3 regions of the Gemella parahaemolysans genome follow, and region 2 is predicted to be linked to each of the others. Evidence: predicted binding sites of a transcription regulator. Region 2 holds the regulator's gene; each other region holds the start of a gene.

What was found. Region 2 encodes CtsR, which represses protease genes until heat stress. Its sites were predicted from a motif close to ATGGTCAATAAAGGTCAAACA; they were not measured.
Positions count from the first base shown of each region.
Region 1: a site for CtsR is predicted at 10,684-10,704, ahead of clpB (ATP-dependent chaperone ClpB). Genes of this name have one in related genera too.
Region 3: a site for CtsR is predicted at 2,971-2,991, ahead of clpP (ATP-dependent Clp endopeptidase proteolytic subunit ClpP). Genes of this name have one in related genera too.

Region 1 is NZ_JBSMTP010000001.1:178,235-191,882, forward strand. Features, by position in the region: gene ACWOBP_RS00820 (ATP-binding protein) at 1-125, shown strand, start outside; gene ACWOBP_RS00825 (DNA methyltransferase) at 141-2,018, shown strand; gene ACWOBP_RS00830 (DEAD/DEAH box helicase family protein) at 2,021-4,744, shown strand; gene ACWOBP_RS00835 (hypothetical protein) at 4,937-5,608, shown strand; gene ACWOBP_RS00840 (PD-(D/E)XK nuclease family protein) at 5,914-6,972, shown strand; gene ACWOBP_RS00845 (alpha/beta hydrolase) at 7,044-7,733, shown strand; gene ACWOBP_RS00850 (hypothetical protein) at 7,892-8,284, opposite strand; gene ACWOBP_RS00855 (nitroreductase family protein) at 8,910-9,674, shown strand; gene ACWOBP_RS00860 (hypothetical protein) at 10,234-10,425, shown strand; gene clpB (ATP-dependent chaperone ClpB) at 10,897-13,479, shown strand.
Region 2 is NZ_JBSMTP010000026.1:358-6,202, reverse strand. Features, by position in the region: gene ACWOBP_RS08070 (nucleobase:cation symporter-2 family protein) at 164-1,429, shown strand; gene ACWOBP_RS08065 (CtsR family transcriptional regulator) at 1,641-2,162, shown strand; gene ACWOBP_RS08060 (ATP-dependent Clp protease ATP-binding subunit) at 2,167-4,641, shown strand; gene radA (DNA repair protein RadA) at 4,644-5,845, shown strand, end outside.
Region 3 is NZ_JBSMTP010000004.1:56,591-70,238, forward strand. Features, by position in the region: gene pssA (CDP-diacylglycerol--serine O-phosphatidyltransferase) at 137-655, shown strand; gene ACWOBP_RS04055 (peptidoglycan bridge formation glycyltransferase FemA/FemB family protein) at 990-2,240, shown strand; gene clpP (ATP-dependent Clp endopeptidase proteolytic subunit ClpP) at 2,286-2,933, opposite strand; gene ACWOBP_RS04065 (YitT family protein) at 3,252-4,130, opposite strand; gene cysS (cysteine--tRNA ligase) at 4,378-5,775, shown strand; gene ACWOBP_RS04075 (Mini-ribonuclease 3) at 5,760-6,191, shown strand; gene rlmB (23S rRNA (guanosine(2251)-2'-O)-methyltransferase RlmB) at 6,175-6,990, shown strand; gene ACWOBP_RS04085 (GNAT family N-acetyltransferase) at 6,983-7,423, shown strand; gene ACWOBP_RS04090 (NYN domain-containing protein) at 7,445-7,969, shown strand; gene ACWOBP_RS04095 (hypothetical protein) at 8,026-8,757, opposite strand; gene gorA (glutathione-disulfide reductase) at 8,892-10,244, opposite strand; gene ACWOBP_RS04105 (thioredoxin family protein) at 10,521-10,847, shown strand; gene ACWOBP_RS04110 (hypothetical protein) at 10,893-13,061, opposite strand; gene ACWOBP_RS04115 (DNA topoisomerase IV) at 13,266-13,562, opposite strand; gene ACWOBP_RS04120 (competence/damage-inducible protein A) at 13,635-13,648, opposite strand, start outside.

The DNA.
Region 1 (13,648 bases), on a different contig from region 2:
TGGGTCAAGGAGAAGCCATAATAACAGGTAATTCAATTAGTGTTCCAATTTTTGTAAAAATAGATAAAGAAGATAAATTACACCCAACAAGTGAGGATGTAGTATTAACAGATATTTGGAAATAAAGAAAGGATCAAATGATGAAAAAAGAATTAGAGAATTTACTATCTCAACATGAAGAATTTTTTGTTGAGGGTACGTTGAATAAAAATAAACTTTCAGAATTAGCAAGAAAATATGATGCTAAGTTACTTAATGTCTTAATGAAAGAAGATAAAATAAAAAATCATTTTTTCTCTAAATTAGATGAAGGGGTTTTAGTGTTCAAAAAAGACGTTTTTTTACAATTTTTAAATAATAAGGAATTTTTACCGGATAGCTTTACTGCATATAAAACTAAAATAGGTTTAGGAAATAATGATGGAAGTTTATTAAGTGAAAATCATGATATAGTTTTAAACTTTCCATACAAGGATTGTATATTAGAAGGGGGACAGACAAAAGAAGACGCGAAAAGAGATGAAATATTCTTTAATGAGACTTTAGCACCAACAGAAATAACCAGACTATTAGATGATAAGGTGTTTACTAACTTTAAACGTTATAATAAAGACGGAGAGCACGAAGTAGAAGAACTTAAAGAAGATGATAACTTAATTATCAAAGGAAATAACTTAGTAGCATTACATAGTCTAAAGAAAAGATACGCAGGGAAAGTTAAATGTATCTATATTGATCCACCTTACAATACAGGTAGTGATAGTTTTGGCTACAATGATAGATTTAACCATTCAACATGGTTGACTTTTATGGCTAATAGAATAGATGCTGCGAAAGAACTGTTGAGTAATGATGGAATAATGTTTGTTCATTGTGATGATAATGAGCAAGCGTATTTAAAAGTTTTAATGGATGAAAAGTTTCAAAAAAATAATTTTATTGGAAATATAGTATATAGAAAAAGAAAATCTCAGGCAAATTTAAGTAAAAATATTTCAAGTATTCATGAATATATATTAATTTATAGAAAAACTGATCAAGGAGAATTAAAAAAAGTTATACCTAAATTTGATATTACTAAATTTAAAAATCCTGATAATGACCCTAGGGGGCCTTACGATACTAATCCATGTACTAATAAGGGAGGCTCTGTTTATCCTATTACTACTCCTACAGGTAAAATAATAGTAGATGAATGGAGATTTACAGAAGAGACGTTTAATAAGCTATTAGACGATAATAGAATAGTGTTTCCCAATAAAGGTATGGGGAAACCTAGATATAAGAAATTTTTAGAAGAAAAAAAACAAGTAGGTATTATTCCTAATACGATGTGGGGAGATATAATTGAAGATAAAGAAACAGAAGAAGAGGAGATAGAAACTTGGTGGGATGATTTAGCAACAAACCAAGATGCAAATATTGATTTAAAAAAGTTGTTCAATGATACAGTGTTTGCATATCCAAAGGCAGAAGATTTAATTAAGCGTATTTTAGAAATTGCTACTGAAGAAAAAGATTTTGTACTAGATTTTCATTTAGGTTCGGGAACTACAGCAGCTGTAGCGCATAAAATGAATCGTCAATATATAGGAATAGAACAAATGGAATATATTGAAAATATAACTGTTGAGCGTCTGAAGAAAGTAATAGCAGGTGAACCAGGTGGAATCTCTAAAGATGTGAATTGGCATGGTGGAGGAGAGTTTGTATATTGTGAATTGAAAAATGATGCTGAAGATTTTAAAAATAGTGTAATAGAATCGCAATCAACTGAAAATTTAATTGAGTTGCTAAATTTTGCTAAAAAATCATCATTTTTATCTTATAGATTAGATCCTAGAAAGTTAAAAGAAAAAGAATTTTTAAAGCTATCTTTTGCTGAACAGAAACAATTACTTCTTGAAATCATAGATCAAAATAATCTATATGTTAATTTTTCTGATATAGATGATGATGCTTATGGAATATCAGAATACGAGAAAAAACTTAATAAAGAATTCTATGGAGGTGAATAATAGTGACATTTTTATATGAATTATATAATAATGCAAGTGAAGGTGGCTTTATAGATTTTAAACATGGGATACCTGAATATATCACAAATAATTTAAGGCATCCACTGCGTCCATATCAAAAAGAAGGAATTGGTAGATATCTTTATTACAAAAATGATGAAAAAAATAGAGTGTTTCCGGAACAAATCTTATATAATATGGCAACCGGTTCAGGTAAAACATTACTAATGGCTGCTATAATATTAGAAAAATTCAAACAAGGTGAACGCAATTTTATATTTTTTGTAAATAATTCTAATATATTAACAAAGACAAGAGATAATTTTTTAGGAGGAATAGGTTCTAGTAAATATCTATTTGCTGATAAAATAGTTATAGATAATCAAGTGGTAAATGTCCGAGAAGTTAGTGATTTTTCTGATAGTCAAAAAGATAGTATAAATATAGTGTTTACTACTATTCAAAAATTACATACGGATTTAAATACTATTAGAGAAAATAGATTATCATATGAGCAATTTGAGGATATTTCGATTGTACTTTTAGCTGATGAAGCTCACCATTTAAATGCCGGTCTTAACAAAAGTGAAAAGGATGATAATGATAGTTGGACGGCAACAATAGAAAACATACAAAGATTAGCAAAAAAATCTAGTATATTCGAATTTACAGCAACTATAGATTTAGAAAATAAAGATATTGCTAAAAAGTATGAGAAATCTTTAATATACAAGTATGATCTAAAAGAATTTAGGTTAGATAAGTATTCTAAAGATGTATTATTCCATCTAGTTGATAGTGATATTGAAACAAGAATGTTTCAAGCTATTATAATAAGTCAATTTAGAAAAAAAATTGCTCTTAAACATGGAATTAATTTAAAACCACTAGTTATGTTTAAATCACAAAAAACTGCTGAAAATAAAAATAATTTAACTACGTTTACTGAAATGCTAACTGCTCTTAATGAGGAAAATATAATTAAACAGAAACAGTTAATAAATATACAAAATGGAAAAAATAGTATATTACAGAAGGCTTTTAACTATTTTGAAAAAGAAAATATTTCAAATAATGATTTAATTGACGAATTGAAAGAAGAATTTAGAGCTGAGAGATTAATAATCATTGATGGAAAAACAAAAACTAGTGAAACTTTACAAAAACTAAATACACTGGAAAAATCAGAAAATGAAGTTCGTGCAATTTTTGCGGTAAATATGCTTGATGAAGGTTGGGATGTATTAAATCTATTCGATATTGTTAGATTATACGATACAAGGGACGGTAAAACAACGAAGAATGGATTCAAACCAGGAGCTACCACTAACTCTGAAAAACAACTTATAGGTCGTGGAGCTAGATACTATCCTTTTGTTATTGATAGTATTGACGAAAAATATATTAGAAAATTTGATAATAATGAAGCTAATGAACTACGAGTAATTGAGCAGTTACATTATCATTCAGCGAATAATCCAAAGTATATTTCTGAACTAAAACAAGTTCTAAGAGAATCGGGTATATATGATGATATGACATTAGTTGAAAGAGAATTGAAACTTAAAGAATCTTTCAAAAATACTAGGACATACACTCATGGAGTAGTCTGGATGAATAAACGATTATCTTATTCTGAATATGTTCAAAGACAACAACAAAGTCTACTAGACATGATTTATATTCAAAAGAGTTATGAAGTAATATTACCAACTCAAAGCATTGCGGACTTAGAAGTATTTTCAGATGAGGATGTAGTTAATATTAGTCCAAGAGAAAGAATTAACTTTAAATTTAAAGAGATTACTAGAAATGTTGTAAGGCATGCGATAAATAGAAATAAAAATTTCACATTTAATAACTTGCAAAAGTATTTTTATGGATTAGCCAGTACTGAAAAATTTATAGAAATGCTAAATGATATTGACGTAACAGTGGAAAGTCGTTATACAAACTTCAGAGAATTAACTCAAGATGACAAGCTGTATGTTGTAGAAGAAATTTTGAAAAAAATAGCTGATGGATTTATTGAAGTTGAAGATAGATATTATGGATCAGATAAGTTTGAACCATATCCAATTAAGAAGATGTTCTCTGATAAAATAATAAGAAAATATACTGTTAATTATGCTGGGGATAAAGAAGCAGGAATATCACAAAAAGATAAAATTGAAACAAAATATTATGAGAATTTGGATGCTATTGAATGGTATGCTTATGATGATAATTATGGAACCAGTGAAGAAAAATCACTTGTAAGAGCTTTAAAAGAAGTTATGGAAGATTTAAAAGAAAATTGGACAGATATTTACTTACTACGTAATGAGAAAGCAGTTCGTATTTATAGTTTTGATACAGGGCAAGCCTTTGAACCTGATTTTCTGATGTTTGCGAATGATAAAACACATGGAAATACTTCATGGCAAATTTTTATTGAGCCTAAAGGTGATCAATTTATGGTGGAAAGTAAAGAATCCTATGCCGGAAAAGAAGCTTGGAAAGAAAAATTCCTAAATGAGATTACTAGACGTGATGAAGCAAGAACCTTAGTAGATAATAGTAGATTTAGAATAGTTGGGCTACCATTCTTCAATGAGAAAATAAGTAAAGAAGTAGTAAAAGAAAAACTAAAAGAAATTAATAAAGATACAGTCTATAGAATCGATAATACATATGCTGAGAGACTAGTAGTAGAAGAGAATGCTAAGAAAGATTATGATATATAGAATACAGATGTTTATTTTAAAATTGAATATCTGATCTTAGATACAAGTTAATATGTTAAATATTATAAAGTAAAGAATTAATTAATAGTATTTCTACTAACACATGGTATTTTCCAAATTTTAATTTACAAAATTTAGTAAATATCGTATAATTTAAAAAATAAATAATACAATTATATAATAGGAGAAAACATGTGGAAACATTTTAATGTAAGTAAAGAAGATTCTAAAATTATAAAAGAAGAAGCACAAAAATATTCAGAACTTAGAACTAGATGTAAAAAATTTTTAGAGAAAAATAATATGAAGTTTGATAAATTTACAGTTGTTAATCATGATAGCCATTCAGGGTATATTTCTGAAAAATATGTATTAGATTATATACAAAAATTATCCGGTTTTAAAATAAGAAATTGGGGAGAAATGTTTAGTGCTGATGAAATAAATAGAATATTAGAATTAGATAAACCTAAATTGAAGGAGATTCGTTTGATAAAAGAGTTTTTTTATGATAAGTATGATATAGAAATGAGCTATGGATTAAAAAGATTATTTATTGATGTAAAATCAGCGAAAACTAAAAAGAAACCTCAAATAAAATGGAATTTTTTATATCCTAAAAGTCAAGCGAATAAAAATGAAAATAGTTGTGTGGTTCTCACTTATTTAGTTTATAACAAAGAAGAAGATTTAGAGAGTGTGTATATAATGGGAGCAGCAGATTATAAAGATATACTAAATTCTGAAATTCAAAAAGCGGGAAGTGTTACAAAATTTAATACAAAAAGTAGAGTAGATAATTATGTAACAGAATTAAGTATTTATAAAGAATTGAATAATTATATAGATACATTTTTTGAATAATTTTGATTTTTTATTTCGTATATTTTATGACAATTAGATATAAATTAATATTTAATTATTGTTCTTGATTGAATTTCACTTTTTAGTTGTATAATAAATTGGGGTCGAAGGAAAATGATTGTATAGCAAATCCGGGGCTGGAATTTCTCCATGCTCCGGATTTATTATACAACCCCTTTATTTGAAGTGATTCAAGTAGAGAGGGTATATTTTCTTGTTTTTTATAATAAATATATTCCCTTGTTATTTATGTTATAATAAAAAATAACAGATTAAATTAATTATCATAGTAAAGGAATTGTTAAATGGGAAATTATAATGAGTTACTAACTCTTAGGAATAATATAGAAAATACACTGAATTATCAACTTTCACTTAGTAATCTAGAATTATATCACAGCAATCTATTTGCTGTTGTACTGGAGAAGTCTCAATTTATTAATCATAAGTTTTTTAGTGATGTTATTGATATTAATAAAAAATATACAGATTTGAAAGTATACAGAGAAAAGAAATCGATTGATTTAACTATAGAGATAACTGACGCAGATGGTCAGACTCAGGTTATTTTTATAGAAAATAAAGTTAAGTCTTTACCTGATGAAAGTCAATTAATTCGTTATTCTGAAAAAGATCCTAATGCTAAAGGTATACTACTTAGTTTAGTTAAACCTGGATTTGAGCTTCCTGATAGTTGGTTTAGAAGAAGTTATGGTGAGTTGATTGAATATTATGGTGATTTACTTGATAAAGTAGATGAGACTTCTAGATTATTCTTATTAGATTATATTGAATATATGAAGAATGTAGAAGAGTTTATTGAAAAGATATGTTATGGTGAATCATACTTTTTAGAAGAATCTAGTAATAAGGTACTTGAAGGTATGAGATTAAGGTCGGTTATCGAGAAGATTCACTATGCGAATTTACAGAATAAGATTTCTGATTTAGGGTATAAAACATACTCTGGTATGATAAGGGGAGGACGTCATTTTGGGATTGATCTTCCTATCGAAGGTACTACTTCATCATTTGATATTCAGATACAAGGAAATCAGTATAGACATAAGGTTAATTTTTCTCTTGAAGATAAAGCAAAATTAGGTGATTTAGAAAGAATATGTGACATTATAAAAGCCAAAACTTGTTTGTATCATTTCAATTTAGAGGATAATCCAATTTTAGAAAAATCATCTTCAACAAAGAAATGGAAGATGTATGATAAAAAAGATGTTTATGATTATGCACATATCAAAAAACATGTATCTAGTAAAGAGTTGATAGATTATATAAGAACGGATGTTAAGAAAATTGAAGCACATCTGAAATTTGTTAAAGAGATTATATTGGAAAATATGGATTAAGAAGAAAATAAATTATTTTATTGTTGGTAAAATATGAGAACATAAAACAATAAGTATCATAGGAGAAATTAATGAAACATAGAAAAGAGAATTTTGTAATAGACAATAAATTGTGTATTGGATATATAACTGATGCCGTAAAATACTTATTGATTCAACCTGTTGACGAACATGATATTGAAGTATTGGATAATGAAGTAACAGAGATTCTAAAAAATACAGATAAACAATTCTCGCTTTTTGCGTTTAAAATAGAGGATTGGAATAATGAACTTTCTCCTTGGGAAGCACCTCCAGCATTTGGAAATAAATCTTTCGGTTCAGGTGCTACAGATACTTTAGAATTTATTGAAGGTAGATTAATACCTACGGTTAAAGAAAAATATAATCTAGATAATGATATTAAATTTATATTAGGTGGTTATTCTTTGGCAGGGTTGTTCAGTCTTTGGAGTGCTTATAAGTCAAATACATTTTCAGGTATTGCTGCAGCTTCTCCTTCTGTTTGGTTTAATGGCTGGGAAGAATTTATGAATAATAATACCCCATTAAGCAACACTATTTACCTAAGTTTAGGTGATACTGAAGAGAAAACAAAAAATAAAGTAATGTCTAAAGTAGGCGATAACATTAGAAAACAGGAACAGCTATTAAAAAATGATAATATAAAAACAATATTAGAATGGAATAAAGGTGGTCATTTCAGCGATTCAGATTTACGTGTAACTAAAGCATTCGCCTGGTGTATTGAAAATGTTTAATTAGAAATTTAGTCAACCATATTTTTATTCCAGCGCATTGAAAATGTTTTAGAGATATTGTATCATTTATAAATAAAGCTACTTTACTATACAACCAAAATATAAATAATCCCTTTGAAAATATAGTTATTCAAAGGGATTTTTTGATATTTCAAAAATTAATCATCTAAGTTTTCAAGAATATCACTTAATTTTTTGTTTATGGAAGCTAGTACTTTTTCTAAACCTATAAGGATAATGTTTAATGATATTAACACAATAATTGTTTGGATACTTATATTTATCTTAGTGATTAAAATAGAAATTAGAATTGATATAAGAAATAGCATAGTAGAAATAGGTCTTGGTATTCTATCTATTTTATCGATTTTAAATAACAATCTATATAGTTTAGCTATAATGAATTCTATAATAATTGTAGCCATCATCAGTGTTAATATCTCTATAGCAGAAATATTGTTTAGTATTAGTATTGGTAAATAGAAGATATTAAAAAATAATAGAGATAGTACAATTTTTAAAAATACTTCTATAAATTTTTGAATGTTCATAAGAAACCTTTCTTTTTATAATAATGTTAAATTAAATTTTGTATAAAGAACTTATAATTTAATTGTAATGTCTATAAAGCTGAAAATCAATATTCTATTGACGCATATGCGTAAATTAGTGTTTTAATAATAAGTTCTCTTTTTATATTAATGTAAAATCAAATTATAAATTTTAAATTTTGTATAAAGAACTTATAGTTTAATTGTAGTGGCTATAAAGCTGAAAATCAATATTCTATTGACGTTGGACGTAAATTGGTATTTTAATAATAAGTTCTCTTTTTATATTAATATCGAATCAAACTATAATTTTTAATTTTTTAAATTAACTAACAACTTAATTGTAATCGCTATGTATCTGAAAATCAATATTTTATTGACGTTGAAACGTCAAAAAGTAGTTTAAGAAAATGATGGGGTACTTTAATTTATTTATACAGTTACTCTAAAATTATGTTGAAATATAGGGAGAATAACCTTGTTTTTGAATTAGTAGATTGTCAATATATAAAAGTTATATTAAAAAAGATAAAAATATAGTGGGTTATCAGCCTATTTCCTTTCATTCTATTCTTTTTCACGTTATAATTAAGTTACTATTACTAGAAAATTTCGGAGGTAACATATGAACGAAGTAATTAAAACGATGTTAGATCATCGTACGACTCGTAGTTTTGTAAAAGGAAAAGAACTACCTAAAGAACATCTTGAGCAAATCATCGCTAGTTCTAAACAAGGAGCTAGCTGGATGAATGGTCAACACTATAGTATTATTGTAACAACAGGTGAAACTAAACAACAAATCGCAGATTTAATTCGTGATAAAGCACCTGGTAATGCGGCTCATATTGAAAATTCTGCTGCGTTCTTACTATATTGTTTAGATTATACCAACATGAAATTAGCGTTTGATATTGAAGGTGGAGAGTTTGATATTTCTAATCAATACGAGCCATTACTTATTGGTACTTTAGATGTAGGTATTGCGATGCAGAATGCTGCATTAGCTGCTGAGTCTTTAGGATACGGAATTGTTTATTGTGGTGGTGTAAGAGGTTTTGGAGATAAGATTTCTGAATTACTAAATATTCCGGAAAATGCTCTGTTCCTATGTGGACTAAGTATCGGTGTTAAAGATGAAGAGTTATCAACGGAAAAAGTTAAACCTAGATTACCAGACGCGGCTAATGTAGGATACAATGAATTCCCTAAATCAAATGTAGAAGTATTAAAAGCATACCGTCAAACTATGGTAGACTTCGCAGAAGCACGTGAGACAAAAACATGGACTAAGAAATTCGCTGACTTCTATGCACAACCTTCAGGAATAGAAAAAGTAACTAAAGAACTATTAGAAAAAAATGGTTTTGTGAGTGAGAGAGAAAAATAATCTTAAGTAAAATTACTTAAAAATAGATATATTAAAAATATAGAAGAGTTAATTTAATTCTTTGAAAATAGTGCCGCTTGCTGATGGTACGGGACAAAAATAATTCGGTTCAAAAATTATGTTTAGACATATAGGCGTATAAATAATCACTTGGAGTGGCCCGATAAAATTGATTTCTTTGAAATCAAGATTTTGAGCCATTCTTTTCTATAAATCTAATTGACAAATCTCGATACATGTATTATATTTAGAGTAAGCATAAGAAAGGAGAGTGCAAAGTGGTAAAATAATGGTATATATTAATTAACTGTTTATTCTTGCTAAGTGTAATTATAATTTTGAATATATAATAAAGAGAGTATCACTCTTATTTTACCATTGAGCTAATCATTTATGAAAAAAGAATATAGATTAGGTAAAAGAAAATTGGAAATAGAAATTCGTAGAAGTACAAAAAAAGAATTTTTACAAAGTGTTTTTGGAATTTTTATTATAGGAATATTGATTTATTATTTTTTCTTTAATAACTAGTAAAAGTATAATAGTGGAGGGGAATAGAATGACAGAATCAAAAACTTCTGAAGCACAAAAGAAAGCGAGTAAAGCTTATTATGAGAAAAATAAAGAACGTGCTTTAATGAATAATAGAAGAACTGCGGCTAGAACATTCGTGAGACACTATGCAACAAAAGAGGATATGGAAAACTTAATAGAAATATTTAATAATGAAAATCCTAATGCAAAATTGTAGTTAATGTTTTAGGTTTGTTAGTAAAATAATATATAATCTATGCGTGATTTATTTCACGCTTCTTTAATGAAAAAAAAAAACACCTATGAAATCTCATAAGTGTCTTGCAGAGCAGAAATTAATCTCTCTGAGAAAGTTACCAGTAGAGCATATATTTTTATATCTCTAAGATAATATTAAGTATAAAATATAGTTTAAAGCTTGTCAACATAAGGTTTGTGAGCTTTTTTTCTTTTTTAAATTTTTTTCAAAAAAACTATTGTCAAAAAAGGTCAAACATGCTATAATTTATTTAAGGTCAAAGAAGGTCAAAAAAGATAAAACTTAATAATACTCTATAAAGCCTTTTAGTTTATTGAGTATTTAGGCGTATCTTTTAAAGACAGTATCTCATGTTTCTATACATTGGAGATACTGTTCTACTAATTATATTACCTTTTGATCTAATAATTTAATCAAAGGAGATTTACAATGGATATTAATAGTTTTACTAATAGTGTGAAAGAAATCTTAGCGAAATCTTCCGAATTTGCAACTGAGAAAAAAAGTCAAAGTATTACGAGTGAGATGTTCTTAAAAGCAGCTCTTACTGGTAGTAATTTATATAGTGATATATTGGGAAGAGTAAATGTTGATAAGGTTAATTTAACTCATGAGTTAGATAGCGAGATTGAGAAGGTAAATAGTGTAGAAGGTGATAATATCAATTACGCTAGTTACTTAAGTAATGATTTGAATGCTTTATTAATAGAAGCTAATAAATATAAAGAGAAATATGAAGACAAGTTTATTTCGTGCGAACATATCGTTCTAGCGAGTTATTTGAAAAATAGTATAGTAAAAAAATATATCGATAAGGTGACTACGTTAAAAGATTTAGTAGCGGTTATCGATAATATCAGAGGAGGTAAAAAAGTTATGAACGAAAATCCAGAAAACAACTACGAAGTTCTAGAGAAATATGGTCGTGATCTTGTAGAAGCTGCACGTAGTGGTAAAATTGATCCTGTGATAGGACGTGATGAAGAAATAAGAAATGTAATTAGAATTTTATCAAGAAAAACAAAAAATAATCCAGTGTTGATAGGGGAACCTGGGGTAGGTAAAACTGCGATTGTTGAAGCACTGGCTCAACGTATTGTGCGCGGTGATGTACCTGAAAGTCTTAAAGACAAAACTGTATTCGAACTTGATCTTACTAGTTTAGTCGCAGGAGCTAAATATCGTGGTGAGTTCGAAGAACGACTAAAAGCTGTATTAAAAGAAGTTAAAGAACAAGAAGGAAAAATCATTCTATTCATCGATGAAATTCATATGCTAGTTGGTGCTGGTAAAACAGATGGAGCTATGGATGCTGGTAATATCTTAAAACCAATGCTTGCTCGTGGTGAACTACACTGTATCGGTGCTACAACTCTTAATGAATATCGTCAATATATTGAAAAAGACTCTGCATTAGAACGTCGTTTCCAAAAAGTTCTTGTTAAAGAACCTACTGTAGAAGATACAATTTCAATTTTACGTGGGCTTAAAGAAAGATTCGAAGTTTACCACGGTGTGAAAATTTCTGACCGTGCTATTGTAGAAGCTGCTGAATTATCTAACAGATATATTACTGATAGATTCTTACCGGATAAAGCTATCGATTTAATCGACCAAGCTTGTGCTACTATTAAAACTGAAAACTCTTCTAACCCAGCTGAATTAGATACAATTAATCGTAAAGTTATGCAACTTGAGATAGAAGAAAAAGCCCTAAGTGGTGAAAATGATGATGTGTCTAAAAGACGTTTAGAAAACTTAAAAGAAGAGTTAGCTAATCTAAAAGAAGAACAAAATAAACTTCAATTACAAGTTGATAGTGAAAAAGATAAATTATCAGCTGTTAAAAATCTTCGTGAAAAAATCGATAGAGTTAAAGTTGAGTTAGAACAAGCTCAAAATAGCTATGACTTAGAAAAAGCTTCTGAGTTACAATATTCTACTTTACCAAAATTAACACAAGAGTTAGAAGAATTAGAAGAAAAATCTAAACACGAAGAGTACAAACTTCTAAAACAAGAAGTTACAGAAGATGAGATTGGATTCATCGTAAGTCAAATGACTGGTATTCCTGTAACTCGTCTAGTAGAAACTGAAAAAGAAAAATTATTACACTTAGCTGATACTATTCATGAAAAAGTAATAGGTCAAGATGAAGCTGTAGAGAGTGTAACTAATGCAATCTTACGTTCTCGTGCGGGTATCGCTGATCCTAATAGACCAATCGGTAGCTTCCTATTCTTAGGTCCTACTGGGGTAGGTAAAACTGAGCTTGCTAAAGCATTAGCTCTTAACTTATTCGATGATGAACGTAATATCGTGCGTATCGACATGAGTGAATATATGGAAAAACACTCAGTTAGCCGTTTAATTGGTGCCCCTCCAGGATACATCGGTTATGAAGAAGGTGGTCAACTTACTGAAAGTGTAAGACGTAATCCTTACAGCATTATCTTAATGGACGAAATCGAAAAAGCTCACCCAGATGTGTTCAATATCTTACTTCAACTTCTTGATGAAGGTACACTTACTGACTCTAAAGGAGTAGTAGTAGATTTCAAAAACACAATAATTATCATGACTTCTAACATTGGTTCATTAGAACTATTAGAAGAAGTTAAAGACGGTGTGATTTCTGAAGAAACTCGTAAAAATGTTACTAACCAACTTTACGGATACTTCAAACCAGAAATTCTAAACCGTATGGATGATATAATTATCTTCAAACCATTAACACAAGATAATATTAAAGGAATCGCTAATAAACTTCTTAACGAACTTGTTGCGCGTATCTCTAATAGAAATATTACTTTAACATATACTGATAATATTTCTAGCTGGGTTGCGACTGCTGGATTCGATATGAAATTTGGTGCTCGTCCACTTAAACGATTCATCCAAAGTCAAATCGAAAACAAACTTTCAGTTGAATTAATCCGTCATGGTATCGAAGATGGAATGGAAATTCACCTAGACTATGTAGATGATGAATTGAAAATTGATATAAAATAATATATTGATTTAGCCCCATACAGAGAATGATTTGATAAATTCGATTTATCTTAAATCGTAAGTTTTGAGTCACTCTCAAATAACTATAGACCTCAGGAGAAATCTTGGGGTCTTTTTTGTATTAAATTATAAGTGATTATTGTTGATTACTGTAAGTTTTAGGTGTATA
Region 2 (5,845 bases):
AAAATACAATAGGGCTTGAACGAATGTGAAAGCCAGCGCCTTGAGGTGCGTGTTAGTAACAAAGGGTTATACCCGAAGAGAAAACCACCCCTTTTCAGGGGTGGTCATTATTTTATATAGTTATATTTGTCAAAAATAATATATAACTAAGGAGAAAAGAATCTTGAAAACTTTTATTTTAAGTTTACAACACGTATTAGCAATGTACGCAGGAGCGGTAATTGTACCGATAATTGTTGCTGGGGGCTTAGGTCTTTCAGCAGAGCAAACAACGTATTTAGTGTCAGTTGATATTTTTATGTGTGGAGTGGCAACTTTCCTACAAGTGTATAAAGGTAAATTCACAGGGATAGGTTTACCTGTAGTTCTTGGATGTACTTTTACAGCAGTTGCTCCGATGATAGCTATAGGAAATAATTCGGGCTTACCAACAATGTATGGAGCAATTTTTGTTTCGGGGTTAGTGGTGGTTTTAATAGCTCCATTTTTTGCTAAGGTGGCTAAGTTATTCCCACCAGTTGTTACTGGTAGTGTTGTAACGATTATAGGTATTACATTAGTACCAGTTGCGATGAACTATATTGCAAGTGGACAAGGAGCAAAAGATTTTGGTGATCCAAAAAATATTTTATTAGCATGTATTACTCTAGCAATTATTTTAGTAATTTATAAATTTACTACTGGATTTATTCAATCAATAGCAATTTTATTAGGTTTAGTGATGGGAACTATTATTGCTAGTTTTATGGGGATGGTGAGTTTAACAGAAGTTTCACAAGCAGGTTGGTTTCAACATCCAACACCATTTAAATTTACAGGTTTTGAATTTAATATGAGTGCAATTTTAACATTCGTTATAGTTGGAATAGTTAGTATGATTGAATCTACGGGTGTATATTATGCCCTAGGAAATATTTGTAATCAAGAAGTTAAAGAACCTGATTTACGAAGAGGATATTTAGCAGAAGGACTAGCGGTTATGATTGGTTCATTATCAAATGCATTCCCATATACTACTTACTCTCAAAACGTAGGTCTGGTTCAAATTTCAGGAGTAAAAAGTAAAAAAGTAATGTATGTAATGGTACTGTTACTTCTAGTTTTCGGCTCAATTCCAAAAATTGGTGCTTTAGCTACAATTGTACCTCAACCAGTACTAGGTGGAGCAATGATTAGTATGTTTGGTATGGTACTAGCATATGGTGTGAAAATGTTAGGAAATACAGATTTTGCTAAACAAGAAAATCTTATGATAATTGCTTGTTCTGTTGGTTTAGGGTTAGGTGTAACAACAGTTCCTACAGCATTTGCTCAATTACCAAGCTTTGTTCGTATGTTTACTGATAGTGGTATTGTATTAGGTACAATTGTGGCTATTGTAATGAATCTAATTTTCAATAGAAAATCAAAACTAAAAACAACTAATTAATAGAGATAAATATCTTTAATTTAAATATTTTTATTAGAAAATAGAATTATAAAGGATGACTCAAGAAGGAAAGATTTTTTTAAATTATGATTTTTGAGCCGTTCTTTTTTATTTATATATGCTTAAAAATCAATGTTTTTTGTGTACAAAATATTGTATATGTAGTATAATTTAATAAAGGTCAATTTTAGTCAATAAAGGAGGTGCCCTTATGAATAATAGTAATATGACGGATATACTTGAACAATATATTAAGAGCTTATTCAATGAAGCTGCAGAAGATCATATAATTATAAAAAGAAGTAATGTCGCACAAAAATTTGACTGTGTACCATCTCAATTAAATTATGTTATAAAAACTAGATTTACACCAGAACATGGATTTATTATTGAAAGTAAACGAGGTGGTGGAGGATTTATTAGAATAACAAAAATAACTCTCCACACAAATAAAGATTACATTGATTATTTAATAGAGACAGTAGATAATGAAACAATTGAAGTAGAAGAAGCTATAAGACTGGCTAAAATTTTACTTGAAAAGAATTATATAGATAAATTTGACTATAATCATTTTATTGATAGTATAGAAGTAATAACATCTGTTCATAATCAATTTTTAGAAAATACTAGTGAAAACAATGTAGAATTAATGATTCAACAAACTAAATCAAATTTAAAAGATTTAACTATAAGATTTTTAACAAATATAAAATATAATAAGAGGGGATAAGGTTATGTACATAAGATTTAATGAAACGGCCCTTATGGTGCTAACTACAGCTAAAGAAGAAGCAAATGATTTTGGTGTAAAAGCAGTAGGAACTGAGCATCTATTATTAGCTATGTTAAGTATGAATAATACACTATCGTGTAAAACACTTAATAAATACGGTGTTTACTATGATGATTTCAGAAAAAATGTAGTGAATTTTTATGAAGAAGAGCTAGAAGGAACTGACTTTTATCGTAATGTTTTAATGAAGATAGACTATACAAATGGTGCGGTAAGAACAATTGAGAAAAGTCAACAGTTTGCTGATGATACCTCAAGCTTTGTTGTGACTAGTGAGCATCTATTATTATCTTTACTTAATGAAAATACAGGGACTGCTGTTCGTTTATTAACAGATAAATTAGGAATAAATGTTGATGCACTTATTACTGAATTATTTGAATTATTAAAACAAAGCCAAAGTTTATTGTCTAAGTTATTTGATGGATTTAAAAAATTAGAGTCTTCAGATGATAGCTCTGCAAAAACTAAAACACTAAATTCTTTGGCTAAGGATTTAACTAAAGATGCTTTTAATAATAAATTAGATCCTGTATTAGCGCGTGATAAAGAAATTACACGTATGATTGAAATTTTAAACAGAAGAACTAAAAATAATCCTGTATTAATAGGAGATCCTGGAGTAGGAAAAACAGCTATAGTTGAAGGTTTAGCTGAAAGAATAGTTTCTCAGAATGTTCCTAGTAATCTTTTAGGAAAGAGAGTAATGGTGCTAGATATGGGAACATTACTTGCTGGAACTAAGTATCGTGGTGAATTTGAAGAAAGATTAAAAAATATTATTACTGAAATTGAAGATGCAGGTAATATAATCTTATTCATAGATGAAATTCATACTATAATTGGTGCAGGAGGAACAGAGGGAAGTGCGGATGCTTCAAATATTCTTAAACCTGCCTTATCACGTGGTTTAATTCAATGCATAGGTGCTACAACTACTGAGGAATATAGAAAATATTTCGAAAAAGATGCGGCGTTAGAGCGTCGTTTCCAGCCAATTAAAGTAGAAGAACCAAGCACTGAGGATTCTATTAGAATTCTTGAAGGTTTACGTCATAAGTATGAAGAACATCATGACGTAGAAATCTTAGATGAAGCTATAGATTCAGCGGTAAAATTAAGTACGACTTATATTACAGATAGATGCTTGCCAGATAAGGCGATTGACCTTATTGATGAGGCGTGTTCTAAAGTTAAATTAAGATATTATAAATCACCTGAAAAACTGAAAGAATATGAAGAAGAGCTAAGTCGATTAAATAAAGAAAAAGATAGGGCAGTAATTAATCAAGAGTTTGAAATAGCGGCGAAAAAACGTGATGAAGTTAATAAAGTTATTAGTAAGATTGAAGAATTCAAAATTTCTTGGCAAGATAGTCTGTCAAAAGATAAAATTAAGATTAATTCTGATCATGTGGCAGAAGTTCTTGCTGCTTGGACTGGTGTTCCAGTAACAAAATTAACGGAAACCGAAAGTGAGCGACTTCTAAAATTAGAAGAAATACTACATAAACGCGTTATCGGTCAAGATGAAGCTGTAGTAAGTTTAGCTAAGGCGGTAAGAAGGGCAAGAAGCGGATTTAAAGCACCTAATAGACCAATTGGTAGCTTTATTTTCTTAGGACCTACAGGCGTAGGGAAAACAGAATTAGCTAAAAGTTTATCTGAGGCACTATTTAGTTCAGAGGATAATATGATTCGTATAGACATGAGTGAATATATGGAGCCACATTCAATTAGTAGATTAGTAGGAGCGCCTCCAGGTTATGTTGGATATGAAGAAGCGGGACAATTATCTGAACAAGTTCGTCAAAAACCATATTCAGTAGTATTATTCGATGAAATTGAAAAAGCTCATCCGTCAATTTTTAACATTTTATTACAAGTTCTAGATGATGGCCGTTTAACTGATGCTTCAGGTCGCGTAGTTGATTTTAAAAATACTATTATCATTATGACTTCAAATGTGGGAGTGAGTGAACTAAACGATCAGAAATTCGTAGGATTTGGCGGAAGTGAATCTATTAAAAATGATTACAAAAATGTTCAAAACACCATGATGGAAGCATTAAAAAAACAATATCGTCCAGAATTCTTAAATAGAATAGATGATATTATTGTCTTCAAGACTCTTGAAAAAGAAGAGTTGGAAAAAATTTCTGAGTTATTAATAGATGGTTTATCTAAGAGATTAGAAGACAGAAACATTACTATTAAACTTACGAAAAAAGCAATGGCTAAAATTGTTGAGGATGGTAGTATAAAAGAGTACGGTGCCCGTCCGTTAAAACGAAGTATTCAAAAAAATATTGAAGATTTACTAAGTGAAGAATTATTAAGAAATCCTGAATTATCTGGAACTATTAATATTGACTACAAAAATGATGATTTTGTTGTAAAGAAGACTAAGAGGTAGTTATGGCAAAGGTAAATGTTAAATACGAATGCAATGCTTGTGGTTACCAAAGTTTGAAATATATGGGAAGGTGTCCAAATTGTAAAAAATGGGCTTCTATGGAAGAAGTAGTAGAGGCCAAAAAAGCTACGAAACATACAGAATTTGAAGTAAAAACAAATGATACAGAACGTGTAGAAGCTGGAAAGCTAAAAGCAGTTTCTACACAGGACGTACCTCGAACTCTTACTGATAGTGGAGAACTAAACAGAGTTCTGGGAGGTGGAGTTGTAGGTGGTTCGTTAGTTCTTCTAGGAGGAGATCCTGGAATTGGGAAATCTACATTACTTCTTCAAATATCAGCATATCTTGCAAAAGAACATGATGTCCTATATGTTACTGGTGAGGAATCTGTTAGGCAGGTAAAAATAAGAGCTGATAGATTAAAAAATGATACTGATGAACTTTTTGTGTATGCCCAAACTGATTTGAATTTAATTTATCAAGTAGTAAAAAAAGTAAAACCGAAGTTTTTAGTTATCGATTCAATTCAAACAATATATAATCCTAATATGGAAAACTCACCTGGAAGTATTACTCAAGTTAGAGAGTGTACTCAACAACTTATGAAGATTGCTAAAAGTTTAAATATAGCTATCTTTATTGTAGGGCATGTTACTAAAGAAGGGACAATTGCGGGACCACGTATGCTTGAACATATGGTTGATACTGTGCTGTATTTTGAAGGGGAAGGTCAGCATAGTTATAGAATTCTTAGAGCAGTGAAAAATCGTTTTGGTTCTACTAATGAAATAGGAATTTTCGAGATGAAACATAGTGGATTAGAAGATTTAGCGAATCCTTCGCAGATGTTTTTGGAAGAGCGCAGTAAAAATTTGGCTGGTGCAACGATAATTAGTACTATGGAAGGAAGTAGACCACTTCTTGTGGAAATACAATCATTAACGACACCGACAGCATTTAATAATCCACGAAGAATTTCTACTGGACTAGAATATAACAAATTAATCTTGTTAATGGCGGTTCTAGAGAAAAAGGCAGGTTATTTACTCCAACAACAAGATGTCTATGTGAAAGTGTCTGGTGGTGTTAAGATTGATGATCCCGCTGTAGACTTAGGTGTAGTTATGGCAGTGGCATCAAGCTTTAAAGACATAGCAGTTGATATGAACGATTGTTTCATTGGTGAGGTTGGATTAACTGG
Region 3 (13,648 bases), on a different contig from region 2:
ACAGGTTTAACAATGTTAGACAACTACAGTAAATAATATTTTTACTCCTTTATTTTTATAAATTTCATCTTTTCTTAGACATTATTACAAATTTGTACTATAATTATAATATAAATATTGGAGGTTGACTTTTAAAATGAATAAAAACTTCATACCTAATTATCTTACCCTTTGTAATATTTTTTGTGGTTTTATGTCTATTTTAACAACATCACATAAATATTTTATCTGGGGTACTGTCTTTATTATTTTAGCCATGCTTGCAGATAGATACGATGGTATTGTCGCAAGAAAACTTGGAGTTGTTTCTGAAATAGGTCACGACTTAGATTCACTATGTGATGTGGTAAGCTTCGGAGTTGCTCCTGCCATGCTCGTTTTTGAAATATTTGTTACTAATGATAAACCATCAACTTTATTAATGGTTATTGTAGCTATTCTTTGTGGTATATACGTATGTTGTGGGGCTTATCGATTAGCTAGATTTAATGTTACAAAAATGAAAAATGGATATTATCAAGGAGTTCCTATTACTACATGTGGAACAGTACTTGCAATAATTGCACCAATTAAATTACCAAGTATTGCAATACTAATACTATTAATAATAAGTTCATACTTAATGATAAGTAATATAAAAATAAAAAAAATATAAAAAATGTTATAATTGTAATGTGTACCAAAGATTCTGGACATGTATATATTTAGTTTAAATAAGTGGATGTTTCCCTATATTATACAGGAGGCATCCATTTTGTTTTTGATTGAATTCTCTTATTCTTGTAGTAATATATATTATATCGTGAATAAATTTTATATATATTTATTCTACTTAGAAGTTAACATCACGAATATTATAATTAACCTTTTATAATTGATATTTTATCCCAAAATAAGTAACCCTAAAAAATAGTTATTACTTTAATTTTACTTTTATTTATTATATAATCTTATAGGACTATATTAAATTTTATATAAGGAGCATCTTAATGATATTTACAGAAATTAGCGGCGACGAACTACAAATAGTACAAGAAAAAAATAATAATCGTTACTTTTTACAACAAGCTGCTGTATATAGTAAAATGCTAAATTTCAATAAACTAAAGACAAAAATTCTTGCAGTAAAGGAAAATAACACAGTTCTAGCATATGCAACATTTATTTACTTCCCTTACAAAAAATTCTTCTATAAAGTTACTGCTCAACACGGTCCTATAATGGATTATTCCAACACAGAATTAGTAACATTTTATATGACTGAATTAAAAAAATATTTTGCTAAAGATTTTCGTGTTCTATGTGTGAGGGTCAATCCATTCTTAAATGAACAAATTTATAAAGATATCGAATATATTGAAACTACTAAGGAAGCTATTAAAACAGATAAAATATTAACTTCACTAGGATACAAACCGCTTAATGATGACTTATTCACAAACCCTACTCTAGCTTCTCGTTGTATATACTCAAGAGAATTAGAAGAAACTCTTACTGAAGATACAATATTGAAAACTGTTTCGACTATGGCTAAACGATCTATTAACAAAGCAATAAAAGAAGGAATAATTGTAAAAGAAATCGACATTTTTAATGATAAAGATGCCGAAATATTTGATTCAATAAACAAAAGTACAGAAGATAGAATTAACTTTCAGATCAGAACTAGTGAATACTTTAGAAATCTGAAAACTGCATTAGGTGATAAGCTTCACCTTATGGTTTCTTATTTAGATTGTAATTTACTTATTTCTAAATTAAATGAAGAAATTAAAGAATACAACATAGAAAAAAATAAACTAACAGAAAAACTTGATACCGGAAAAGTAAATCCAGAAAAAACTATGAATAAAATAACTAGAATAACTGAATCAATTGATCTCAATAATGAAAAAATAGCTAAGATATCTTCTTTAAAAAAAGAAAATGGAAATATTGTTTATCTTTCATGTGCAAGTTTTATAGAGACAAAACAAGATTTCATCTACTTTACCGGGGGAATGAAAAAAGAATTTTCTAGATTTAACGGTTCATACTTAGTAATGTATACAATGATTAAATATGCGATTAGAAATCAGTTCAAAATTTTTAATTTCTTTGGAACATCTAAAAATTTCACATCTGAAAACGCTACTGATTATAGCGTTCTTCAATTCAAACGTCATTTCAATGGAAATGTAGAGTACTTTATGGATAATTATGAAATCAGAAATGCTATTGGAAAAGTTTGGAAAATATAATATTAAAAAGGAATTGAGCCCAAAACTCAATTCCTTTTTTTGTATCTATTCTGATTTTTTAGCTGCTTTTTTTGTAGCTTTTTTTGGTCTTTCTTTTTTCTGAGGTTTATTGTTTTCAGGATACATTACTTTGTCTACTAGTCCATACTCACATGCCTCTTCTGCTGTTAGATAATTATCACGTTCTGTATCACGTTCAATAGTCTTAATAGTTTGACCTGTTCTATCTGCTAAGATTTTGTTTAATTTTTCTCTTGTTCTTAAAATGTGTCTAGCTGCAATTTCTATTTCTGTTGCTTGACCTTGTGCACCACCTAATGGTTGGTGAATCATAACTTCTGCATTTGGAAGAGCGTATCGCTTACCAATAGTTCCAGCTGCAAGTAAGAATGCACCCATACTAGCCGCCATACCCATACAAATAGTAACAACGTCACATTTAATGTGTTGCATTGTATCATAAATTGCAAAACCAGCTGTTACACTTCCACCTGGTGAATTAATATAGAAATATATATCTTTTTCACTATCTTGTGCTTCTAAAAATAAAAGCTGACTTGTTATTGAGTTTGCTACTTGATCATTTACATCAGAACCAAGAATGATAATTCTATCTTTTAATAGTCTTGAATAAATATCATATGCTCTTTCCCCTTGAGAAGTTTGCTCTATTACTGTAGGAATTAAATTCATTTTCTTACCTCCTAATTTTCGTTTTCACTAGATATTATATATCAAAAATGGTCAATTAGCAACTTTTTTCCCTTTCTCAGCATTCTATATCCCCAATAAAATAACACTTAAATTTAAATAAAAAAATCGGGAGTGACTCAAAAATCGTGATTTCGAAGAAATCGATTTTGTCGAGTCACCCCCGCACAGTTTATTAGATATATAAAAAGCTTTTCTAAAGCGATTTTAGATATCAATAAACCACTGCGTCTATGAGTTCTCATATACACTTTGTTAAAAGTTAGGTCATTTTGGTCAGCCCCGAATCTTGTATAAAATCTATAGTCTATAAGAATGTTCTTTAAAGTTACCCACTATAGTATTAACTGCACTTACTGTTATGAATGCTTCTGGACAATTTTTTGCTACCAATTTACGCAGTAGATGCATTTCATTTTGTTGAATGACCAAAATTATCATTCGTTTCTTCTCGTGTGAATACCCACCTTCTACGTCCATAATTGTTGATCCTCTATGTAAAGTATTATTTATAACTTCAACCATTCTTTCAGGATTACTACAAATAATTGTACATTGAATATAAGCTGAGAAGAATTTCTGAACACCTTTCATCGTCTGATTACGTACAAAACTCATAACAAGAGCATACATTACATATTTTATATCAAAAAATATCCAGACAATCGTATATATTGTAATGTCTTGAATTAGAAATACAGTTGGTAAACTATAGTTAAACTGTGATGAGATGAATTTCCCTGTAATGTCTGTCCCTCCAGTTGAAGCTCCTGCTACTAGAAGGCAACACATCGCTAATCCCGAAATAATTCCACAAAAAATAGCAGCAACTAGAGAATCTCCTAGATTTACTGGTGGTATAATTTTTGGCAGATTATTTATCAAAAACGATGATACACTTATCACAATTCCTGTCAGAATTACGAACTTACGGCCAATATATCTAAATCCTAAATAAAATAACGGTACATTTAGAACAAACTGTGCAGTACCAATTTTTATTCCTGTTAGTTTATTTATTACTAGGCTTAACCCTAAGGCTCCACCTGCTCCAATATTATTTACCGGTATTAATAATCCAGCATATATTGAAAATAAAATTGTTCCAAGTACTATTAAAAAAACATTTTTCGACTGTTTATGTTGATCAGTCGTATAAATCGTATCTGATAATTTCATGATATCCTTATCCTTTATTTTTATCCTGTATATATTTTAATACAAATCAATATTTAAAACAATTAAAAATTGATTATCTTTCACAAAACATTAAGAAATAATTCATTTTATAGGCATTTTGTGTTAAAATTTAGGTAATAGACTTTTTTAGTTATTATGATATTGAAGAATTTTGGGAGTTGTTTTTTAGATAATTTATGCAGTAATAATTTTCTATTTACGGATTCCCTTTTAAAAGGAGCTATATATGATTAAACTCTATAATACATTAACAAAACAAAAAGAAATTTTAAAAACAATTGAAGAAAATAAAGTGAGAATGTATGTTTGTGGACCTACTGTTTATAATTATATTCACATTGGTAATGCGCGTCCTATTATCGTTTTTGACGTTGTTCGCAAATATTTAGAACATAGTGGTTACGAAGTAGATTTTATCTCTAACTTTACAGACGTTGATGATAAAATTATTAAAGCTAGTAATGAAGAAGGAATTTCTACAAGTGAATTAACTGACAAGTACATTAATGCCTTCTTTAAAGATTATGATACACTTGGATGTAAGAGAGCGACGAAAAATCCTCGTGTTACTGAATACATGCAAGAAATAATTAACTTCATCGCAAAACTTGTTGAGGAAGGTTATGCATATGAAGCAAACGGCGATGTTTATTTCAGAACACGTAAAAAAGAAGATTACGGAAAATTAAGTAAACAATCTATCGATGACCTAATTAGCGGTGCTCGTATTGAAGTTGGGGAACATAAAGAAGATCCTCTAGATTTCGCATTGTGGAAAAAAGCTAAACCAGGTGAAGTAAAATGGGATAGCCCATTTGGTGAAGGCCGTCCAGGTTGGCATATTGAATGTTCTGTAATGGCAAAAGAAACTCTAGGTGATACAATCGACATCCACGCTGGTGGACAAGACTTAACATTCCCTCACCACGAGAATGAAATTGCACAGTCTGAATGTCACAACCATGCACCATTCAGCAACTATTGGATGCATAATGCATTTATTAATATCGATAATGTTAAAATGAGTAAAAGCTTAGGTAACTTCCGCCTTGTAAAAGATATTATTACAGAAATAGACCCAATGGTACTTCGCTTATTCATGTTAACAGTTCACTACAGAACTCCAATTAACTACACATTAGAAAACATTGAACTTGCGAAAACAAACTATGAAAAAATTAAAACTTCTTATCAAAACCTACAATTCAGATTAAATAATAATATGACTGAAGAAAAACTTGATACAGAAGTTGTAGCATTAGTTACAGAAGAATTAAACAAATTTGAAGAATATATGCAAGATGATTTCAATACAGCAAATGCACTTTCTTCTTGGTATGAAATCGTGAGAATATCTAATTCATACACAGCAAAAGAAGCTGTCAACAAAGAAACTTTAGAGCTAATTAACGCTGCATTTGAAACTTATAGTTCTATTCTTGGAATAAACGTAAAAGAAGATAATACACTTGATAGTGAACACATCGAAAGTTTAATAGCTGAACGTGAGGAAGCTCGTAAAAACCGTGACTTCGCCTTAGCTGATAAAATTAGAGATGATTTAAAAGAACAAGGAATTATCTTAGAAGATACTAAACAGGGTGTACGATGGAAAAAAATATAACTTTTAAATTTACCGAAAAAAACTTCGCTAATCCTAATCAAATGCAAGCTTTAACCCTTGCCTACATTGGAGACAGCATCTATGATATTATGAGTAGAGAATACGTTATGAAAAATCACTTAGGAAAAATAAATGATCTTCACAAAACAGTATCTACTATCGTATCAGCGAGAGCTCAAGCGAGTTTTATGGAAAACATATTAAATAATAGTATATTAACAGAACAAGAAGAAAAAATTTATAACCGTGCAAAAAATCAAAAAAATAACTCTAAAGCAAAGAATGCAAGTATTATGGAGTATAAACTTGCTACAGGTTTAGAGGCTGTATTCGGTTATTTATATTTAGAAAAAAACTTTGAAAGATTGGAGGAAATGTTTAACTACATAATTAAATTATATGAAGAAAAACAATAAACACTATAAAGAACTAAGACTTAAAAACAAAGATCAAAAATCACAAGTTCAAACTCCTGAGGTTGATTTAGATAAAGAAGTAATTGCTGGACGTAACGCGATACTTGAAGCGATTAAATCAGGACGCGAAATTAATAAAATTTTATTCCAAGAAGGTATTGAAAAAGGAAGATTAAAATCTATTTTCGCCATCGCAAATGAGAAAAAAATCATTTGTCAAGAAGTTCCAAAACGTAAATTAGATAACTCAACTACTGAACGTCACCAAGGTGTTATCGCCTATGTAGCACCGTATTCTTACTATGAACTTGACGAAGTAGTAAATAATCTAGAGATTAATAAGGATACTACTCTACTAATTTTAGATCATATTGAAGATCCACATAACCTTGGAGCGATAATTAGAACTGCTGAAGCAAGTGGTGTTAAAGCAATAATAATCCCTAAACGTCGTGCTGCTGTAGTTAGTCAAACTGCAGTTAAAGCATCTGCCGGGGCAATTGAACATATGCCTGTTATTCGCGTTTCAAATTTAACTGATGCTATTAAAAAACTAAAAGAAAAAGGATTCTGGATTGCTGGAACAACATTAGCAGAACGTTCTGAAGATTATACAAAAATTGCAAAAGATGTACCTTTAGCTATTGTAATTGGTAACGAAGGTGAAGGTATGAGTAAAGTTGTTACTAACGAATGTGACTTCTTATATCACCTACCAATGCTAGGAAAAATTCAGAGCTTAAATGCCTCTGTAGCAGCTGGAATCATTATGTATGAAAGAATAAAATCTAATGATTAAACTATTAGAATCTAAAGAAGAGCTTAACCTTGGTTTTGCTCTTCGTATTGAAGTATTCGTTAGAGAACAAAAAGTTCCAATGGAACTAGAATTAGATGAAAAAGATCATAGCGAAAATACTGTTCATATTGGATATTTTTATGACGATAAGCTTATTGGTGTCGCTCGACTTATCGATATGGATAAAGACATTATTCACATCGGACGTGTTGCTATAGATAAAGATTATCGTGGAAAAGGTATTGGACGTGAGCTTATTATTGGCTGTGAAACTATCGCAAAAGACATTTTGAAAAGAGAAGTAATTATCGAATTAAGCGCTCAAATACAAGCAGAAAAATTCTATAAATCATTAGGTTATAACCGAGTTAATGATAGAATATATTTAGATGCTAGGATTGAGCATGTTGATATGAAGAAAGTAATCGATTAAATTTACAAAGGAGGCTTTTTTATGAAAAAACAATATTTATTTATTGATGGTTATAATCTACTTTTTCGTATGAAAGAATATAACTTAATAAAAAGCTCTACCTTCCCTACTGAACGTGATATTCTAATTGATATGTTACGTGAATATGCAGGAGGAAATAATTACATCGTCTACTGTGTATTTGATGCCTATCTAACTCGTGCAAAAGAATATATAAAAGAAGAGCCACCTATCAGTATTGTTTATACTAAAACTGGGGAACGCGCTGATCAATGGATAGAAAGAAAAACTCGTGAACTAAGAATCGATCATTTCATAGATATTATAGTTGTAAGTGATGATAACGATGAACGCGATACTACTCTTGGCTATGGCGCTATCCTAAGAGACTGCCATATGTTTATCAAAGAGTTAAAAGATAGGAAACAAAGCGTTTCTAAAATAACAAGAAAACATAATTCAAGAGAATTAAAAAATAGACATATTCGAATGAGCGATAAAGATAGAAGAAAACTAGAAAATTTCATAAAAAACGGGAAATTTTAGAAATAAGAGATGGACATATTAAAATCCATCTCTTTTTTTTTAATATTTTACTAGGGCTACATAAAACTAATTTCAACTTTTCCTTTATTTGAAATTGCTGTTATTTGTTTTTCCTTAGAATTTGTCGTATTCTTGCTGTAATTAATTTGATAATCTTCTTTATTCCCTATTATCTTAGCAAATATATCACCTGTATCTGTTACCAAATTCATAGAATTCACTTTAGTTTGATCTACTATTATTTTTGTATTATTTTTAGTTTCAATTAATGCATTTTTAATAGTATCCTTAGTAATTTGTACCTTTTTATTATCAGTAGTGATTTTAAGATTACCTATCTCAGCTTCATCAACTACAACCTCATCATTACTACTAATGATTAAATTTTCTACATTTACAAATATTTTAGAAGTTGCATCTCTGTTTTCCAAACTTATATTTTTATATACTTTATTAGGAAGATATACGTTAAGGCTATTATCACCTAATTCCTCTGCGAAAGCAGTAATATTTAATAAATTATTATCTATAAAATACTTATAATTTCCTTTGTACCTTCCTTGTATTAAAATTGTTTCGTTATCGTGATAATAGATTTTAACATTATTTTTCACCGTATTAATTTTTATACTATCTATCCCTTTTTCTCCAATCCATTCTTTAAATACTTTATTGGAAAATTCTTTTGTAACTTTTGTTTCTGCATCCTCTCTACTAAACCTTACGCAACCTGTAGCTATAGATACTATGAATATTCCAATAATTACTGTTTTTAATATTTTTTTCATAGTAATAATCCCCTCCTACGTTCAGAATACTCTTATTAAACATTAATGTCAAATAAAATAAGCAGGCAATCCCAAAAGATTGATTTCCAAGAAATCAAATCTTTTAAGATTCTCCTGCTTTTATTTTTATATTATTATCTCATTGTTACGAATTCTTCAGAACCTGTTGGGTGAATTGCTACTGTGTTATCAAAATCACGTTTTGTTGCTCCCATTTTAATAGCTACAGCAAATCCTTGAATCATTTCATCAACACCATAACCGATTCCATGTAATCCAATAACTTTCTCGTCTTCACCAAGAGTTACTAGTTTCATAAAGCATGGTTGTCTGTGGCTAGTAATTGCTGAGTACATCGGAGTGAATGAAGATTTATATACTTTGATATTTCCTTCACCGAACTCTTTAATAGCCTGTTCTTCTGTGTATCCAATAGAACCAATAGCTGGGTGTGAGAATACTACTGTAGCAACATTAGTGTAATCTAAGTGCTCTTCAGGTTTATTATTAAATAATCTTTCCGATAATCTACGTCCTGCCGCAACAGCAACCGGAGTCAGAGCAAGACGACCTGTTACATCACCTACTGCATAAATTCCTTCTACATTAGTGTTTTGGTATTTGTCTGTTGGAATAAATCCACGTTCATCTACTTCTACACCTGCAGCTTCTAAGTTAAGATTTTCAGATAATGGTTTTCTACCGATTGCCCAGATTAATAAATCAACTGTAGTTTCACGTCCATCTTCAAGTACTAAAGTAACACTATCATCAGCATTTTTCACAACTTTTTTAGGAATAGCATTTGTATGAAGAGTTGGACCTTCTTCATTAATTACTTTTACTAAAGTGTCTACTATATCTTTGTCAAAAGTTCTTAGCGGACGATCACGACGTACAAATAAGTGAGTATCAACACCTAATCCGTTGAATACACCAGCAAGTTCAACAGCGATATATCCCGCACCAACTACAGCGATACGTTTTGGTAATTGTTTAAGTGCAAATACTTCATTAGAAGTAACACCAAACTCAGCTCCTTCAACATTAGGGATAGTTGGTTGTCCACCAGTTGCTATTAAAATATGATCAGCTGTATATTGTTCACCATTAACTTCAACTGTATTTTTATTTACAAATTTAGCATATCCTCTTACTAAATCTACTTTATTATTGTTTAATCCACGTTCATAAGAACCATGAATTCTATCAATATATGCAGAACGATTACCTACTAATTTTGAAAAATCAAATTCTACATCTCCAAAATTAAATCCATAATCATTTGCATATAGTTTTAAACTTTCAGATATTTGGGACGCATGCCACATAACTTTTTTAGGAACACATCCAACGTTTACACATGTTCCTCCTAATTCATTACCTTCGATTAACAATCCTTTTACACCGTACATTGCAGCTCGGTTAATTGAAGCTATTCCTCCGCTTCCTCCACCAATTGCAATATAATCATAATGTTTTGCCATGTTTTCACCTCTATAATATAGTATAGCTTTTATCAACTAAAGATTAGTATTTCCTTAACTTTTCTTAAGTTAAACTTAATCTCTATATTTCATATTATGCAACATTTAACAATTTAATTCAATAGATATGCTTACATTTGTAATCAAAAATTGAAAATTACATAATTATCAATAATTTTCAATTATTTCCAATGATTTCCATTTAAACCTTTCAAGCATCGTTAATGATAAATACTTCTTTTTATGATATAATTTTCCCATAAATGAGGTGATTATATGTTTGACTATATAGAAAAATTAGACTCTATAGAACAATTTAAAACATTAAAAGAGGAAAACGAAAAAATTGTTTTTGTATTTTCTGCAACATGGTGCCCTGATTGCATCATGTTAGACCGTTATTTAGAAGATACAATGAACAAATTTCCAGAGATAAAATTTGTCTACGTTAATCGTGATGATTTTCCAGAAATAGCACAAGCTCTTGATATTTTTGGTATTCCATCTTTTGTAGGTTACAAAAATAATGTTGAAGCTAGTCGTTTCGTATCAAGATTAGCTAAAACACAAAAAGAAGTAGAACAATTTTTAGAGAAAATATAATAAAACTATAAAAAGGCTCAGCATTTTGCTAAGCCTTTTTTAGTTCTACCTTAAATAATAAAGTGGTCCCAATATTTTTTTAATATTTTCAGTTGATTCAAATTTTAGATCTAATGCATCATCAACAGTTTTTATCTTATTATTTTCTATCATTTCTTCTAGTGTTGACGGAATTACACTTAATTTAAACACCGGAGTGATTTTTAAATCTGATGTAGGAACGATATTATAAAAATCGTTTTCCGCTATTTTTTGACCTGCAAAAATCTCTTTTGTTCCTTTATCCATATTTACTTTTACCGTTTTGTTGGCAATAAAATATGATAATGAGTAACCTGATTTAGGTGCTACTATTATTTTATTATTTTTTGTTGCATCACCAATATTATTAAATTCATCAACTCTTAAAATATTAGATGTTCCTTTTGAAAGATTAATACTTCCAGAAAAAGTTTTTTCAAATTCTACACTAAATAACTTCCTATATACAGCAGTAAACTCAATATTCTTATCTTTTTCTGTTACTACAGCTCCTAATTCATTAGTTTGTAATAGTTTATTTTTTGATACTCTAATATTTTCTGAATTTTCTCCAGCTATTAAGTAATCACTATTTGCCTGCCAACCTAAGAATTCCTGCTCTGTTACTCCTGTTGCTGTTGGTAAGTTTATCATACTATCTATTCTTGAGCCTACTAATACATCTTGACCATCAGATAAAAATTTATCTATTCCTCTTCCGACAAACTTAACAGTTACCCATTCACTATCTACTTTTTTAAAGTAGATTTCTAACACTGTTTCAGCTGTAATGTAGTCATCATCACTAATTACTTTCTTATTAGATCTGAATAGAACCTCATATCCTGAACTAGGTTTAATTTTCTTGCGAAGTTCTGCTAGCAACTCCCCCATTTTTTTAGTTTCAGGCCACTCTATGTCCTTGTCCTTTATACTATCATCAACCTTACCAAAACGTTTATTGTAATCATCTTGACGAATTTTAATAGTATTAGTATTTTCTTTATAATTTGCTTTAACTATAATACTATTGTCGATACTAACTTCTGATAAATCCTTAATTTCTTTTATTTTGGATTTATTTTTAGCGTCTAAAATAGTATAACTATCAACATGATATTTTTCTTTTTCAAAGAATTTTGTGTCTAATTCACTCAGTTTCTGATCGGTTAGTAAGATTACCTCTTTTTTAGTAATCCCATTATATAATATTATTTTCGTATTATATTTTGCTTTTATTTTAATATTATTTCCCAATACCTGAGTATTTGTGAGTTCCTTATCGTCTAGATAATAACCAGAAAATTCATAACTCGAATCATTACCAGAAATTTCCTTAATATTATTTTCTTTAATAAAATTAGCAAATGTTACTCCTTGTTTAATTAGAAACTCTTTATCATTCTTTTTGAATTCTGAAGGATATTCTAACTTAACATTATTCCAATAATCTTTATCCTGAGCTAATTTTACTTCTATTTTTTTAGATAAGTATGGAAGTTCCATATTTTCTGTATTGATTTCTTTACCATCCACTAGTATCTTGGCTTTTGTATAACTATAATACTTATCAGGACGATAATACTGTTCTAATTCATATGGTAAAATCGAAACCTTATCATCCTTAGGCATATTTTTTAATTCTATAGTTCTATTTACTACTTCTTTTGACCCTTCTGTTACAACTAAATTAATATTCTTTTTAGTAAAATATACTTGACTTGATTTAGAATATTCAAGATTTTCTATATTTCCTTTATTATCAATATCATAGCTAGTAACATTCATTATTATTCTGCTATTCGGAACAAAAAGTTTTAGTAAACTTTTATCTACTATCTTACCAGTTCCACTTTTTTTCAATTGTATTCTAAACATTTCATTCGGAATATTTTTACTATCAAGTGAATAGAAAATTAAATAATTTTGAGAATTCTTTTTATAACTTAATAATTCAGCACTATACTCCAATTCATCCATACCACTTTGAATTACACTATTCTTTATAGTAGGAAGAGAATAACTTCTGGTTTTAGAGAATAAATCAAAATTAAATACATTATCCTTTAGTACCGTATCCATTACAGTCGTATTATAATCAATAAAATAGTCTGCTTTTATTTCAGAACTAGTAGTTATAGTTAAACCAAAACACAATAGTCCAAAACTTACAATTTTACAATATTTCAACATTTCTCCTCCTTTCTTTCTAGTTTCTATTATAACATATTCAGTAAAAACAATTATACATAATATCATTAAAATGAAATTAAATAATGTAATGCTTCATCAAGATAATATTATTTAATGTTTAATATTAAAATTATTGTTTAAATATCACAAAATTGACCTATAAGCGATTCACTTATAGGTCTAGTTTTTTTATTAATGTTATTTTTAAGCTTCACTTATATTTTCTAACATTATTTGATCATTAGATATACTAACTTCATCATATTCGTAATCATCCGCAAAATCGTACGAATACTCCTTATATAGGAACATTTCATTAGAGTAGTCTAAGAATTCCTCTTCTGGAACAGAAAACTCTACTTCATTATAACTTTCATCAGCATAATCTGATAAAATTTCATCTTCATAGTCTATTTCAGTATTGAAGTCCTGGGAATATTCATCATCTTGCCCGTACCTGGAATCTGGCGACTCCAAACTAGATAAATTCATTGTATACATAATTAATCTCCTTAAATATCTTTTTTTATTATCATAATTATACATAATAGTTTAACTTTTTTCAAGCAAAAACTATAGTTTTTTCA